One region of the Paenibacillus sp. 05T425 genome, then DNA from elsewhere that is predicted to be linked to it. Evidence: riboswitches for the same ligand, from Rfam matches in the RefSeq annotation. Region 1 holds a riboswitch; the other holds the start of a gene.
What was found. Region 1 has a riboswitch for thiamine pyrophosphate ahead of AC1DF0_RS23930 (acetylornithine deacetylase). Riboswitches for the same ligand answer to the same signal wherever they lie in the genome.
Positions count from the first base shown of each region.

Region 2: linked by a shared signal. The riboswitch ahead of AC1DF0_RS26955 (ABC transporter substrate-binding protein) and the one ahead of AC1DF0_RS23930 (acetylornithine deacetylase) in region 1 are both predicted to bind thiamine pyrophosphate.

Region 1 is NZ_JBFTLA010000011.1:169,714-175,447, forward strand. It holds gene AC1DF0_RS23910 (winged helix-turn-helix domain-containing protein) at 1-427, shown strand, start outside; gene AC1DF0_RS23915 (DUF3307 domain-containing protein) at 420-1,517, shown strand; partial or broken gene AC1DF0_RS23920 (DUF1259 domain-containing protein) at 1,608-2,002, shown strand; gene AC1DF0_RS23925 (GNAT family protein) at 2,268-2,744, shown strand; TPP riboswitch at 2,972-3,081, shown strand; gene AC1DF0_RS23930 (acetylornithine deacetylase) at 3,149-4,504, shown strand; gene tenA (thiaminase II) at 4,485-5,156, shown strand; gene AC1DF0_RS23940 (ABC transporter ATP-binding protein) at 5,144-5,734, shown strand, end outside.
Region 2 is NZ_JBFTLA010000015.1:88,574-94,307, reverse strand. It holds gene AC1DF0_RS26965 (ABC transporter permease) at 1-350, opposite strand, end outside; gene AC1DF0_RS26960 (thiamine-binding protein) at 340-642, opposite strand; gene AC1DF0_RS26955 (ABC transporter substrate-binding protein) at 671-1,717, opposite strand; TPP riboswitch at 1,940-2,055, opposite strand; gene AC1DF0_RS26950 (GerAB/ArcD/ProY family transporter) at 2,129-3,241, opposite strand; gene AC1DF0_RS26945 (Ger(x)C family spore germination protein) at 3,258-4,478, opposite strand; gene AC1DF0_RS26940 (spore germination protein) at 4,496-5,734, opposite strand, start outside.

The DNA.
Region 1 (5,734 bases):
CGATGAAACCAATCTCGATTTCATTAATGGATCTTCAATAAACAGCGCATTTCGCGCAAGAGACTATTATTTAAAAAAAAGCAAATCGTATTCAAAGCAATACAATCAATACAATAAATATATTAGCACATTCGTATATTCGTTAGAGGATGGGACCCCTTATGAAGTCATCAATCATCTGTTAAGCTATATCAACGAAAATGGTGAAAAGAGGACCGACAAACAGAAGGAAGTCGTGGCGCTTATTGAGAACAATCCTGAAATTACAAATGTTGAAATTGCCGATCATATCGGTATTACGGAAAACGGCGTCTATAAAATCGTCCAGAGATCCAACTACCAGTTAGTTAAGGATGCACAGTTCAGCCTTAAGAAGCTGCTCGATTTTATCCAACAAAACTATAGAGAAGGAGAGCATCATGCTTAATTATTTTGTTATTTTCGTATTTGCTTATTTATTGGCTGAGTTCTGCTTAAGGCCGGAATACGTGATAAAGGAAAAATACAAAAAGACGATTGTATACGTTCAAAGCTTTATTTATCCGATTGTCTTGATAGCCGTTTTGATTCTATATTCTAGTTTTAAGCAAATGGGACTAGCGATCGCAATCATCGCAGTTGCTCATTACATATTCAAGCTGGCATTTCGTTTTTTAAATACAAATGAATCATTTTTCGCTAATAAAAAAACAATCCTGTTCGTGAGCGAATTATTGCTTCATGTTGGCGTTATATATGCAACTCTGTACTATGTTGTAAACGGATTCAGCGGTACTCATAAAGATAATGTTCTGAAGCTTTATCATTTTTTATCGGGAACGGGCGATATCCTATCGAGCGAGACTAAAGTATATTGTTTCCTCATCGTCGTTGTATTCTCAACAGCGGTTACTTCTGTGCTGATTGCTCTTATTACTAAAGATGTGATTCAGCCAAGTATGGAATCTGCAGATATTGAAAAGGGACAAGCTCTTGCAGAAGCCGAAACCGTGCAACAGCAAGCTGCCGCTGGGGCTGAGGAAAGGACTGTAACCGAATATACGAGAGAGTTGCTATTTCCGCCCTTTCAGGCGTTTCCATCAGGTTCAATAACGGACAGCGAGAAGAAAGGAACGGAGTCCTATATTAAAAGCGAAGTTGATGCATTGCATAAGCTCACGCAAAAAGAGTATAGAGATTTTCATATGGAAAGAACGTTAGAGATTACAGAAAAAGAAGATGGAAAAACAGAGGTCAAAAATAAAATATCGTACAATATCAGCCGGTTTAACGATTCCTCGCCACGAGTAGCCAGCTATATCGGAATCATAGAAAGGTTTTTGATAGCCGTTTTAGTTGTAAAAGGGGCCTATACCGGAATTGCTTTCCTAGGGGCTTTAAAGGCGATGACGCGTTATAAACAATTCGACGACAAAGGTTACGCGGAGAAATTTTTGCTGGGTACGCTTATAAGCGCTCTAACGGGAGTGATATGCGGACTCTTGATTATGAGAATATTTGATTTAGTAGCCAAATAAACCGTATATCTTTTGATAATCGAGGCGATTCTCCGATTCAATCCTCTTCCTGTATTCATGCCATATATGAAAACAAGGGAGGAATGTAGGATGCCTAATAGCGTTACGCTTTGTGAGCGTTTTTCTACCATTATCGGGGGGCAATCCGGCTTTGCAGGCGGCAAATGCGTCTCGACTATCAACCGAAATGGGATAAGAGCCACTATTTAGGGAAAAAGATTTCAGGTAACGTCCTCGTTTTCGTTCGAATCCTTAAATGCGAAGACAGGAAAGGCTCTATGTTTAGGAAGAGCGGCATTTCAAGAGAAGAGGTAAATACTTTCCTGCTGGCTATTCGTAGTCAAGGTGTAAAGGTGTCGTCCGTCCATAACGAATGGTTATTAGACAGGCATAATTTGATTTATATCAATATTGAAACAGTAGAGAAGCCGCTAATATTTGCTAGAAAAGTGAGGCTAGCATTAAATATGGTAGCTGCTCGTTAATTTTTGATCGGAATTATAAACAAGCAAATGCATTCTCTTCACATACGGGCAAACTCGAATCAAGGCGGTCAAGGCGCGATCAAACTGACTAAAAAGAGTGGCAAGAGCAAGCGCAAGCTTCGTAGGCGTAAATAATAAGAATCGACACAAATATCAAACAGGAAACGGAACGATCCCTCGATCCGCTTCCTGTTTATTTTGTTAAGACAGCATGATTTGATACAATAGTGTGGAGAGAAGAGAGAGCAAAGGGAGATAAAACAAAATGCCTGCCATTATTTCGAAACCATTTGACCAAGACATGCAGACCTTATTAGGCGAATTGAAATCCGGTTATCATGCTGGGGAACTCAGCAAGAAGGATAGCTCGGAAATTCCGAAAGAAATACATTTGATTGAAGCTGGCTCTAATATGGTCGGCTACGGCGTGATTTGGGAATACGCTAATGGGAAACAGTTAATCCACAAGGCGGAAAAAGATTATTTTAACGATGACGAGAAGTATCTGGAGAAGGATTTCTATATTGATATTAAAAACAAATCTGATTTTATATTCATTGAAGCGCTGGATGTTCTGAAGGAATATGAGGGTAGTGGATATGCGGCTTTCTTTATTAACTGGCTTAAATCGAAATACCCTAATCAAACAATGTACGTGTACACCTTAGATAAATCGCGCAACTTTTGGTTTAAGCAAGGCTTTGAGGTTCTGGGAAGTACGGCATGGATGACCTATAATTAGTATGGTTTTGGCTTCGTTTCTTCTAATGGACACTACGAACGCTCAGCGATCATTTTATGCTAGGTACCGTTTCTAATGGACATTAAGGTACGTTACACGCACGTAATGAATCAAAAAAGCATTCATATGCCTTCTTAGCGTCGCTTCTGTCCATTAGCCCTCCGAAAACAGTCGATGAATTAACTGTTGTTGCCAAAAACTTACTTGTGAGCTATAGTAGTGTTAATTTAATAGAGTATGGGTGCTGGATGAAGTCCGGCTGAGATAGGGAACGTATTTCCCTGACCGTTAATCTGATCCAGGTAATGCTGGCGTAGAGAACTTATCGAATCGTAACCATTCGTTTATTCTCGAATGGTTTTTTTCTGTTGTTCGCGCCTTCTGCCAAGCGAAGGAGACTAAAAATGATTGATTCTATCATTACCAAGGTACAGCAGCAAGCGGAGGAGAGACAGGATGAACTGTTTGCTCTATTGGCTGATTTGATTGCTTTTCCTACCGTTAGCCCCCCCGCGCGAAATACGTTAGAGGCACAGCGGTATCTAGAGGAACAGCTTCAGAAAAGCGGCTTCGAAACGGAATTGTGGGAGGTGTACCCCGGCGATCCGAATGTTACCGCGGTTAAACCGGGCACTCAGCGGGATCACTATCAAAGCTTGCTGCTCAATGGCCACATGGACGTAGCCGAAGTAGGGGATACGCGGGAGTGGCAAGGTGATCCATTCAAACTAACGATGAAGGATGGCAGAGCTTACGGCAGAGGAACGGCGGATATGAAAGGGGGGCTCGCTGCCCTTCTGTTCGCCGTGAAGCTGCTTGAGGAAGCGGGAGTAGAGCTTAAAGGAGATTTGCTGTTTCATTCGGTCATTGGAGAAGAGGCAGGCGAGGCAGGAACTCGGGCTTGCATGGAGCGAGGATATAAGGCGGATCTAGCCGTAGTCGCGGATACGAGCGGGCTGGCCATCCAAGGACAAGGCGGAGTCATTACCGGCTGGGTTACGGTACAAAGTCCGGTCACCTACCATGACGGGATGAGATCGCGAATGATTCACGCGGGCGGCGGCGTTCAAGGCGCCAGCGCGATCGAGAAGATGGTCAAGCTAATCGCCGGACTTCAAGAGCTGGAGCGACACTTCGCGGTGACCAAATCTTATCCGGGTTTCCCGGCTGGCTCGAATACGATCAATCCGGCGGTTATCGAGGGAGGCCGTCATGCGGCATTCGTAGCAGACCGATGCTCTCTATGGATTACGGTACACTTTTATCCGAACGAGGACTATGAAACGGTAGCCGCCGAAATCGAGGAGCATCTGCTAAGAGTCGCAGAGGGGGATCCATGGTTGAGGAATCATCCTCCTACCTTCCGCTGGGGAGGCCGTTCGATGATCGAGGAACGGGGAGAGATATTCCCGTCATTAGTGCTGGATACGGAAGGCGAAGGGCTGAAAGCATTGTCCGCCATCCATCAAGAAGTGCTCGGCGTTGCGCCTGCCGTCGGTATGAGCCCGTCTGTGACGGATGCAGGCTGGCTGGGACGGGCAGGAATCGAGGCGCTTATCTACGGTCCGGGTGAGCTTGCAAAGGCTCATTCCGTAGACGAGAGTACAGACTGGCAAGAGCTGATCGATTACGTGAAAGTAATGATTGCTTTTATTGCGGACTGGTGCAATCGGATAAAGCCGGAAATGACGGAGAGCGGGCGATCAGCCTTGAATCATGATGAAAGGGGCGTGGATACGAATGAACCGATTCAGCGATAGGCTGTACCGTTCGGCCGAAGAGATATGGAGTAAGAGTCACGCTCATCCGTTCCTGACGGAACTACGAGACGGAACACTAGATCCCGAGCGCTTTATCTATTATCTCAAACAGGATTATGTGTACCTGATCGATTATGCCAAGATGTTCGCGATAGGCAGCATGAAAGCACGGGATCTCGACACGATGGTGAAGTTCGCGGAGCTGCTTCATTCTACGCTGAACGTGGAGATGGAGCTTCATCGGCAATACGCGGAGCGCTTCGGCGTAACGCGCGAGGCGCTTGCGCAGACGTGTCCTTCTCCGACCACGGTTGCGTATACGAAGTATTTGCTGGACACCGCTTCGCAAGGGCCGCTTTCAGAAGTAGTGGCAGCTCTGCTCCCATGCATGTGGAGCTACCGGGAGATCGGTGTCGCTTACTCGAAGGTTCCCGGCGCTTTGGACCACCTGCTGTATCGGGAATGGATCTTAATGTACAGCTCCGAGGAATTCGGGGCGCTTACCGACTGGTGTATCGGTCTGATGGATCGGCTCGCGGAGGGGCTTCCCGAGCAGGAACTTGCTACGTTGGAGGAACGCTTCGTCGTCGCGTCCAAGCTTGAGTATATGTTCTGGGATATGGCCTACCGGCAAGAGGAGTGGCCGGTTTGAGCATACGTAACATAGAAGAACGCCCGCCCGCTCTGTCGGTTCGCGGCCTTCGATTCTCCTTTCCCGGAGAGCCTCCCTTGTTCGACGCGCTGGATTTCGATATTAGGCCAGGCGAGTTCGTCAGTATTCTAGCGGCAAGCGGCAAAGGCAAGACTACCCTGTTCCGATTATTGAGCGGATTACTGACCCCACAGGCTGGAACGATTGCTATAGGAGCGGCGGGTGACTCCGCTGCAGTTGCGTCGAAAGGTGGGAACATCGGTTATATGCCCCAAAAGGATTGCCTCATGCCTTGGAGGACCGTGCTGGATAATGCTGCATTAGGGCTGGAACTAGGAGGGACAACGAAGCGTGAAGCTCGTCGTCAAGTCATGGAGCTGCTTCCGGGCTTAGGGCTGGAAGGGACGGAGCACAAATATCCGCATGAGCTGTCCGGCGGCATGCGCCAAAGAGTATCGTTCTTGCGTTCCCTGTTAGGGGGAGGGGAGCTGTTTCTGCTAGACGAGCCCTTCAGCGCTTTGGACGCGCTGACCCGAGTCGGCATGCAAGAATGGCTGCTGCAGGTATGGGAGCAGCAC
Region 2 (5,734 bases), on a different contig from region 1:
GTAAGCAGCGGGCCGATCACGACGATCGGAACGTTCTGCGAAACGACGAGGAGCGGGTAGACTGCGGTACGCAAACCCGGAATTAGATGCAGCAAAGCGGCGAGCAAGAAACCCGCCGCCGATCCGCCTGCAAATCCGAGCAGCGTAAGCCGCAGCGTCGCACCGGTATGTTCCGCTAACCGCGGCCATACGTTCGCCGAGGCCGCCTCCTGTACGATCGATAATGGGCTGGGAAGCAGCCATTGATCGACCTGTCCCCACATCGTCACCGCCTGCCAGCAAGCCAGCAGTACAGCGATAACGATTACCGGCGGCCATACCTTTGCCCATACGCCCGACTTATTGCCCATCTGGATATTTCTCCAGCAATCTGCCCATCGAAGCGCCGTTTGCCGGATTATAGTAGATTTTCACTTGCGAAATGACGGACGGACAGCCCATCTCTGCCATCGCTTCGCTCATCTGCTGCACAACCCCTAGCAAAGAGCTCAGCTCGCCTTCCATTGTCGTCTCCAGCGGAGCTACCCTGTAGGGCACGCCCGCTGCCTTAATGATGTCAATCGCCCGATCGACGTACGGAATGACGCTTTCTCCGCCCGGCGTCGTCGGCAATATTTGTATGCTTACCAGTGCATTAGCCATTCGTTTCCCCTGCTTTCGTCAGTATGAATTATTTCTTAGGCAAAAAGTCGTTCGTAAACGCTTTGTCCGCCTCAAGCTCCTTCTCCAGCAGCTTGTGGTCGAACATCCAGTTCGCATAATTTTCCCATACGCTCAGCTTCTGCTCGCCCCATTGCGCGGCATCGTCCTGGTATTTCGGACTCAGCCACTTTTGGCTCGCGCGAACGAGCTCGGCATTCAGATCCGGCTCTGCCTGAATTAATACTTCGGCAGCATCCTCCGGATTGTCGATTGCATATTGGTAGCCTGCAGCCGCGCCCGCAACGAACGCCTTAACGAGTTCCGGATCCTCGGCGATCAGCTTCTCGCTTGTCGCAAGCACCGGTGTATAATAGTCCAGCTTGTCGCTATAATCGGTCAAATATACCATATTGATTTTCTCGCCGCGCAGCTCGGCCTCGACGCCCGTCCACGCGTAATAAATCCAAGCGAAGTCGATATCGCGCTTAACAGCCGTGAAGAAATCGCCGTCGCCGATGCTCATAATATTAACCTTCTTCACATCCGCTTGCTCCTCTTGCATGAGTGAATCAATGACCGCTTCCTCAAGCGGAGCGCCCCAGCCGCCGTATGTTTTGCCTTCGAACTTCTTCGGCGAATCGATGCCTTTATCGACAGGCGAAGCGAAGCCCGACGTGTTATGCTGAATGACTGCCGCGAGCGATACGAGCGGTACGCCCGCGATACGAGCCATGGTGATCGACTCCTGATAGCTGACGCCGAATTGTACGTTGCCGGAAGCGACCATTTGGTCAGCGCCGCTCTCGCCCGGCTGAATAATTTCAACGTCAAGCCCCTGCTCCTTGAAGAACCCTTTATCCCGAGCCACATACAGCCCCGTATGATTCGTGTTCGGCGTCCAGTCGAGCACGACCTGTACTTTCGTCAGCGGCTTATCCGCGCCGCTCCCTTCATTCTCTCCCGCGTTGCCGCTCTCCGGCTTATTGCTGTTCGCGCCGCAGCCTGCAAGTACGATAACGAGCGCCATTAACAGCGCCGTAAGCCTCCAAGTCATTCGTCCAGTTTGTTTCTTCATCCTGCTGTCTCCCTCTCCCTGTATCTCTTTATTTTGTCGAAACGAAACGAATCGAAAGGATATCTTGTCTGTGTCCGGTTGGTTGCCCCCGTGCGATCGGCCGCTGCCGCATGCAAAAAAGCGTCCTCCCGTATGGAAGGACGCCTGAAATTCGGCTGCGCCTATGCACGCTGCTTCGGCATGACGTTAGAAGCACGATCTAACGGTCGTCCCTTGCATGAAACGCGCAAAGCTTATCTTCCCTACGCTGGCATTATCCAGATCAGGTTTATAGGGTCGGGATTGCATATACATAAATCCCCTCTCAGCCGGCCTAACCAGCTCCCCGGAACATATTCGGTTTCGTCAATATGCCTATTATAGCAAATCCCGACTAAATAGCTATCTTTTTTTGAAGCTAGAAGGTCGGCATTAACCCGTTTGCCCTGCGTCGGAATGCTGCTGCGCCGCCTTCTTGTACCGTTTGCGCACACCGACGATCAGCAGAAGCAGCGGCAGCACGATTTGGAATAACGGAACGATTTTCAACGTCACATCGAACCCTAGCCATATATGATACGTATTATTCGGTTCCAGAAACGATGCAGCGTAGATGACCATCCCGACTGGCCAGACCAAATGACGGTAAGCCGCCCCCGTCACTTCCTTAAGCGTAAGGACCGCCGCCAAGTATAGTGCCGTCATTTTTACATAGAGTCCGATGTATAGCAGCAGCGTAACGATAACGTCCAGCCGCTCGAGGAAATTCGCCAACCGAATCAATTGAACCGCCTGCAGAAGCGGCAGCGCCGTAACCTCAGACAAGGAGAGGCCCAGTACGCTCATCACGAGCATATTCATAAAAATCAAAAAGGCAGATACGCCCACTTGCGCCCAGAAGGTGACCTTCCGCAGCACTTGCTTCTCCTTCAAATATTTCCAATAGACAAGAAAAATGACCATTTGCCCAAAAGGAAACGAAACCAGATCCGGAAACGCCGCCTTCGCAATCGGGCCTATCCCGTTCTCCATCAGCGGCAGCAACTGGTGAATATCAGGCAGCTTCGCGATAAACAACAGCAAAATAATAAACAAATAGCTGATCCCCGCAATCGGGAACAGCAGCTGTGTAACACGCACGAACACTTCAAGCCCCTTGCTGACCGTGTACGCAGCGACAAACAGAATGAGCAGCATAATCATCCATTTGGGCGTCACGGTCAAGAGTGCCATATTCGTCAGTTCCCCTACGTCTCGCACATTACGCATCGATTCATAGGCGAACCATAGCGCATAGACAAGTCCAACCGCTCCGCCGAGCCATTTGCCAAAATGCATCAAGATCAGCTCGCCGAGTCCCGCTTCGGGCGCGCGCTTCTGCACCGTCACATAAACAACGGTCAACAGCAATCCGATGACCGCAGCCATCGTCATCGCAAGCCATGAATCGGGCTTCGCTTTGATGCCGAGCTCGAACAGCGGCGTGCTGCCGATTAAGAAAACAATAATCAGAATAGACAACTGTTGTTTGCCGATCTGCTGCATGGCATCTCCTTTCCGTCTATGAACGCGCCTTCTCCTGCAGTTTCTTAAATCCGCCGCCGCTCATGCCCGCTGAATTCACTTTCACCTTTACGTCAATCTTCACTTCCATCTCTGCAAATAAGTCAGGCCAATCCCCCTTCATCTGCTTCCAAGCGTCCGGATGCCTCTGATGAATGATATTACCGAAACCAACCACATCCGCCTTATATCCCACAACAGCTTTCCAACCGTTTTCCATCGTCGCTTTGATTGTCTCGGCTATCACTTGCGCGGTCTGGTCTACTTCTTTCGGCTTATTCATGTCGCCGCTGCAGTTGTACTCGAGCAGCGTGCCTTCCGCTTTTGTCTCAATATGCATCGTCCACTTGCTGCCGGAACGTTGCGGGCGAAGCTTCGTTTTCGCCTTCGTAATACGAATGGAGGAGACTTTGCCCTCCTTTCCGTCATCCGGACAGCCGAACGCTACCGTCGTCTTCTTGATCTGATTTTTGATCCACATCAGACCTGAGCTTTCTTCCTTCGTAATCCAGCCTACGAGCTTATCGCCGGAGACGATGCCCAGATCCATCAGCCTCACCTTGGAGGACGTATTCGTTCGGCTAAGCTTGTCTACCTGGTCTAGACTTTCTCCCGTTCCGGAGATCGCCAGACTCGGTATGCCAACAACCTGTGCCCCGCCAAGCAAATCCTTAAGCACCTTATGCATCGTCGTTTCCTGGAAGGTCGAGCCGTTCAACTGCTCATTGAAGATCATCTGCTGAATGGCGGCCCCAGGTATTTTCTCCAATGGAATGAGCTGCTCCAGTACGCGGCGCGCGTTGCCCTTCGTCAGAAATACGCTGACCGTCTCGCGCGAATCGGGATTTCGGAGATAGGCTTCCGCAAGCGCGGATATGCCTTTGCGCGCTGCATCCTGTCCAATAATAACGACTTGGTTGTGAGCGAAAAAAAGCCGTCTCGGCGTCTCCAGGCTCGCCTTGCTGATCGCAATCCGAAAGTTGTCCCCTTTGGTGGAGAACACATTAACCGCCGCGTTCGTGCCCGCCGCAGCGCTTTGGCCGGAAATTGCTTGCGGAATGACGACCTGATAGGACAACTGCCACTGCCCATCCTTCCAATCGATGCCCGTTGCCGATACGATCGCGATATCGCTTAACTCAACCTTGCCCCAGCAGCCCGCCAGCGGCAAGCAAATGAGCAGCGCCAGCAGTCCGGATAGCAGCCTCCTTCCGATCACACGCCCCCCTCCTTCCGTTATGGATTGTCTGAATGCCTCTGTGCCGGCGGCTTCCGGCGATTAGGCAGCCGTCGCGGATTGCGCAGCTTAAGATCGAATGGGCGAAATACCATGGCCCACCATGGCAGGCGGATGAATACGTCACGAAATACGGACTGGCTTGCCGACCCCGGCGCCATCGGCGACATATAGGGCACGCCGAACGAGCGCAGCGACACGAGATGAACGAGCATAAGCAGCACGGAGATGAAGATGCCGAAGAAGCCGAACATGCCCGCCATCACCATGAAGATAAACCGGATAATGCGCGATGCCGCGCCCATATTGAACTCTGGCATGACGAAGTTCGAGATCGCCGTGAACGAGACGACGATTACCATCACCGCCGATACAATGCCGGCCTGCACGGCCGATTGCCCAAGCACGAGGGCTCCTACAATCGATATGGCAGGTCCGATGGCCCGCGGCATCCGCAGCCCCGCTTCGCGCAGCACCTCGAACGTCATCTCCATCAGCAGCGCCTCTACGAGTCCTGGAAAAGGGACGCCCTCTCGCTGAGCCGCTATGCTAATAAGCAGCGTCGTCGGCAGCATTTCCTGATGAAAGGTCGTAACGGCAATATATAAGGCCGGCAGCAAGATCGATACAATGAACGCCACATATCGGATCACCCGCACAAGCGTTGCTATATCGAACCGCTGATAATAATCTTCCGGCGATTGGAAGAAGCTGAAGAACGTTATCGGCGCCATCAGAGCAATCGGCGTGCCATCCACCATAATCGCCACTCGTCCTTCCAGCAGGATCGAGGCTACCGTATCGGGACGTTCGGTGTTCAGAATGGTCGGGAACAGCGTGAATGTCTCATCTTGAATAAATTCTTCGATATAGCCGCTCTCCAGCACGCCGTCAATATCGATATCGCCAAGCCTGCGATACACTTCCTTAAGCACGCCTTCGTCGACGACGCCGTTCAAATAAAGCACCGCGACGTCGGTATGCGTTTGGCGGCCGATCTTATGCATCTGCACATGAAGATCGCTTGAGCGGATAATACGCCTAACAAGACTAATATTGGTCCGGATATTTTCGACAAAACCATACTGCGGACCGCGTATGACCGTCTGCGTCTGCGGAATCGTTACGGACCGCTGCTCGCCGCCTGTAACGCTGGCCGTCAGCACCGACGTGCAGCCTTCAGCTACGATCAGGCATAAGCCGTCAGACACCGCCTGCAGCGCTTCCTCCAGCGTGAA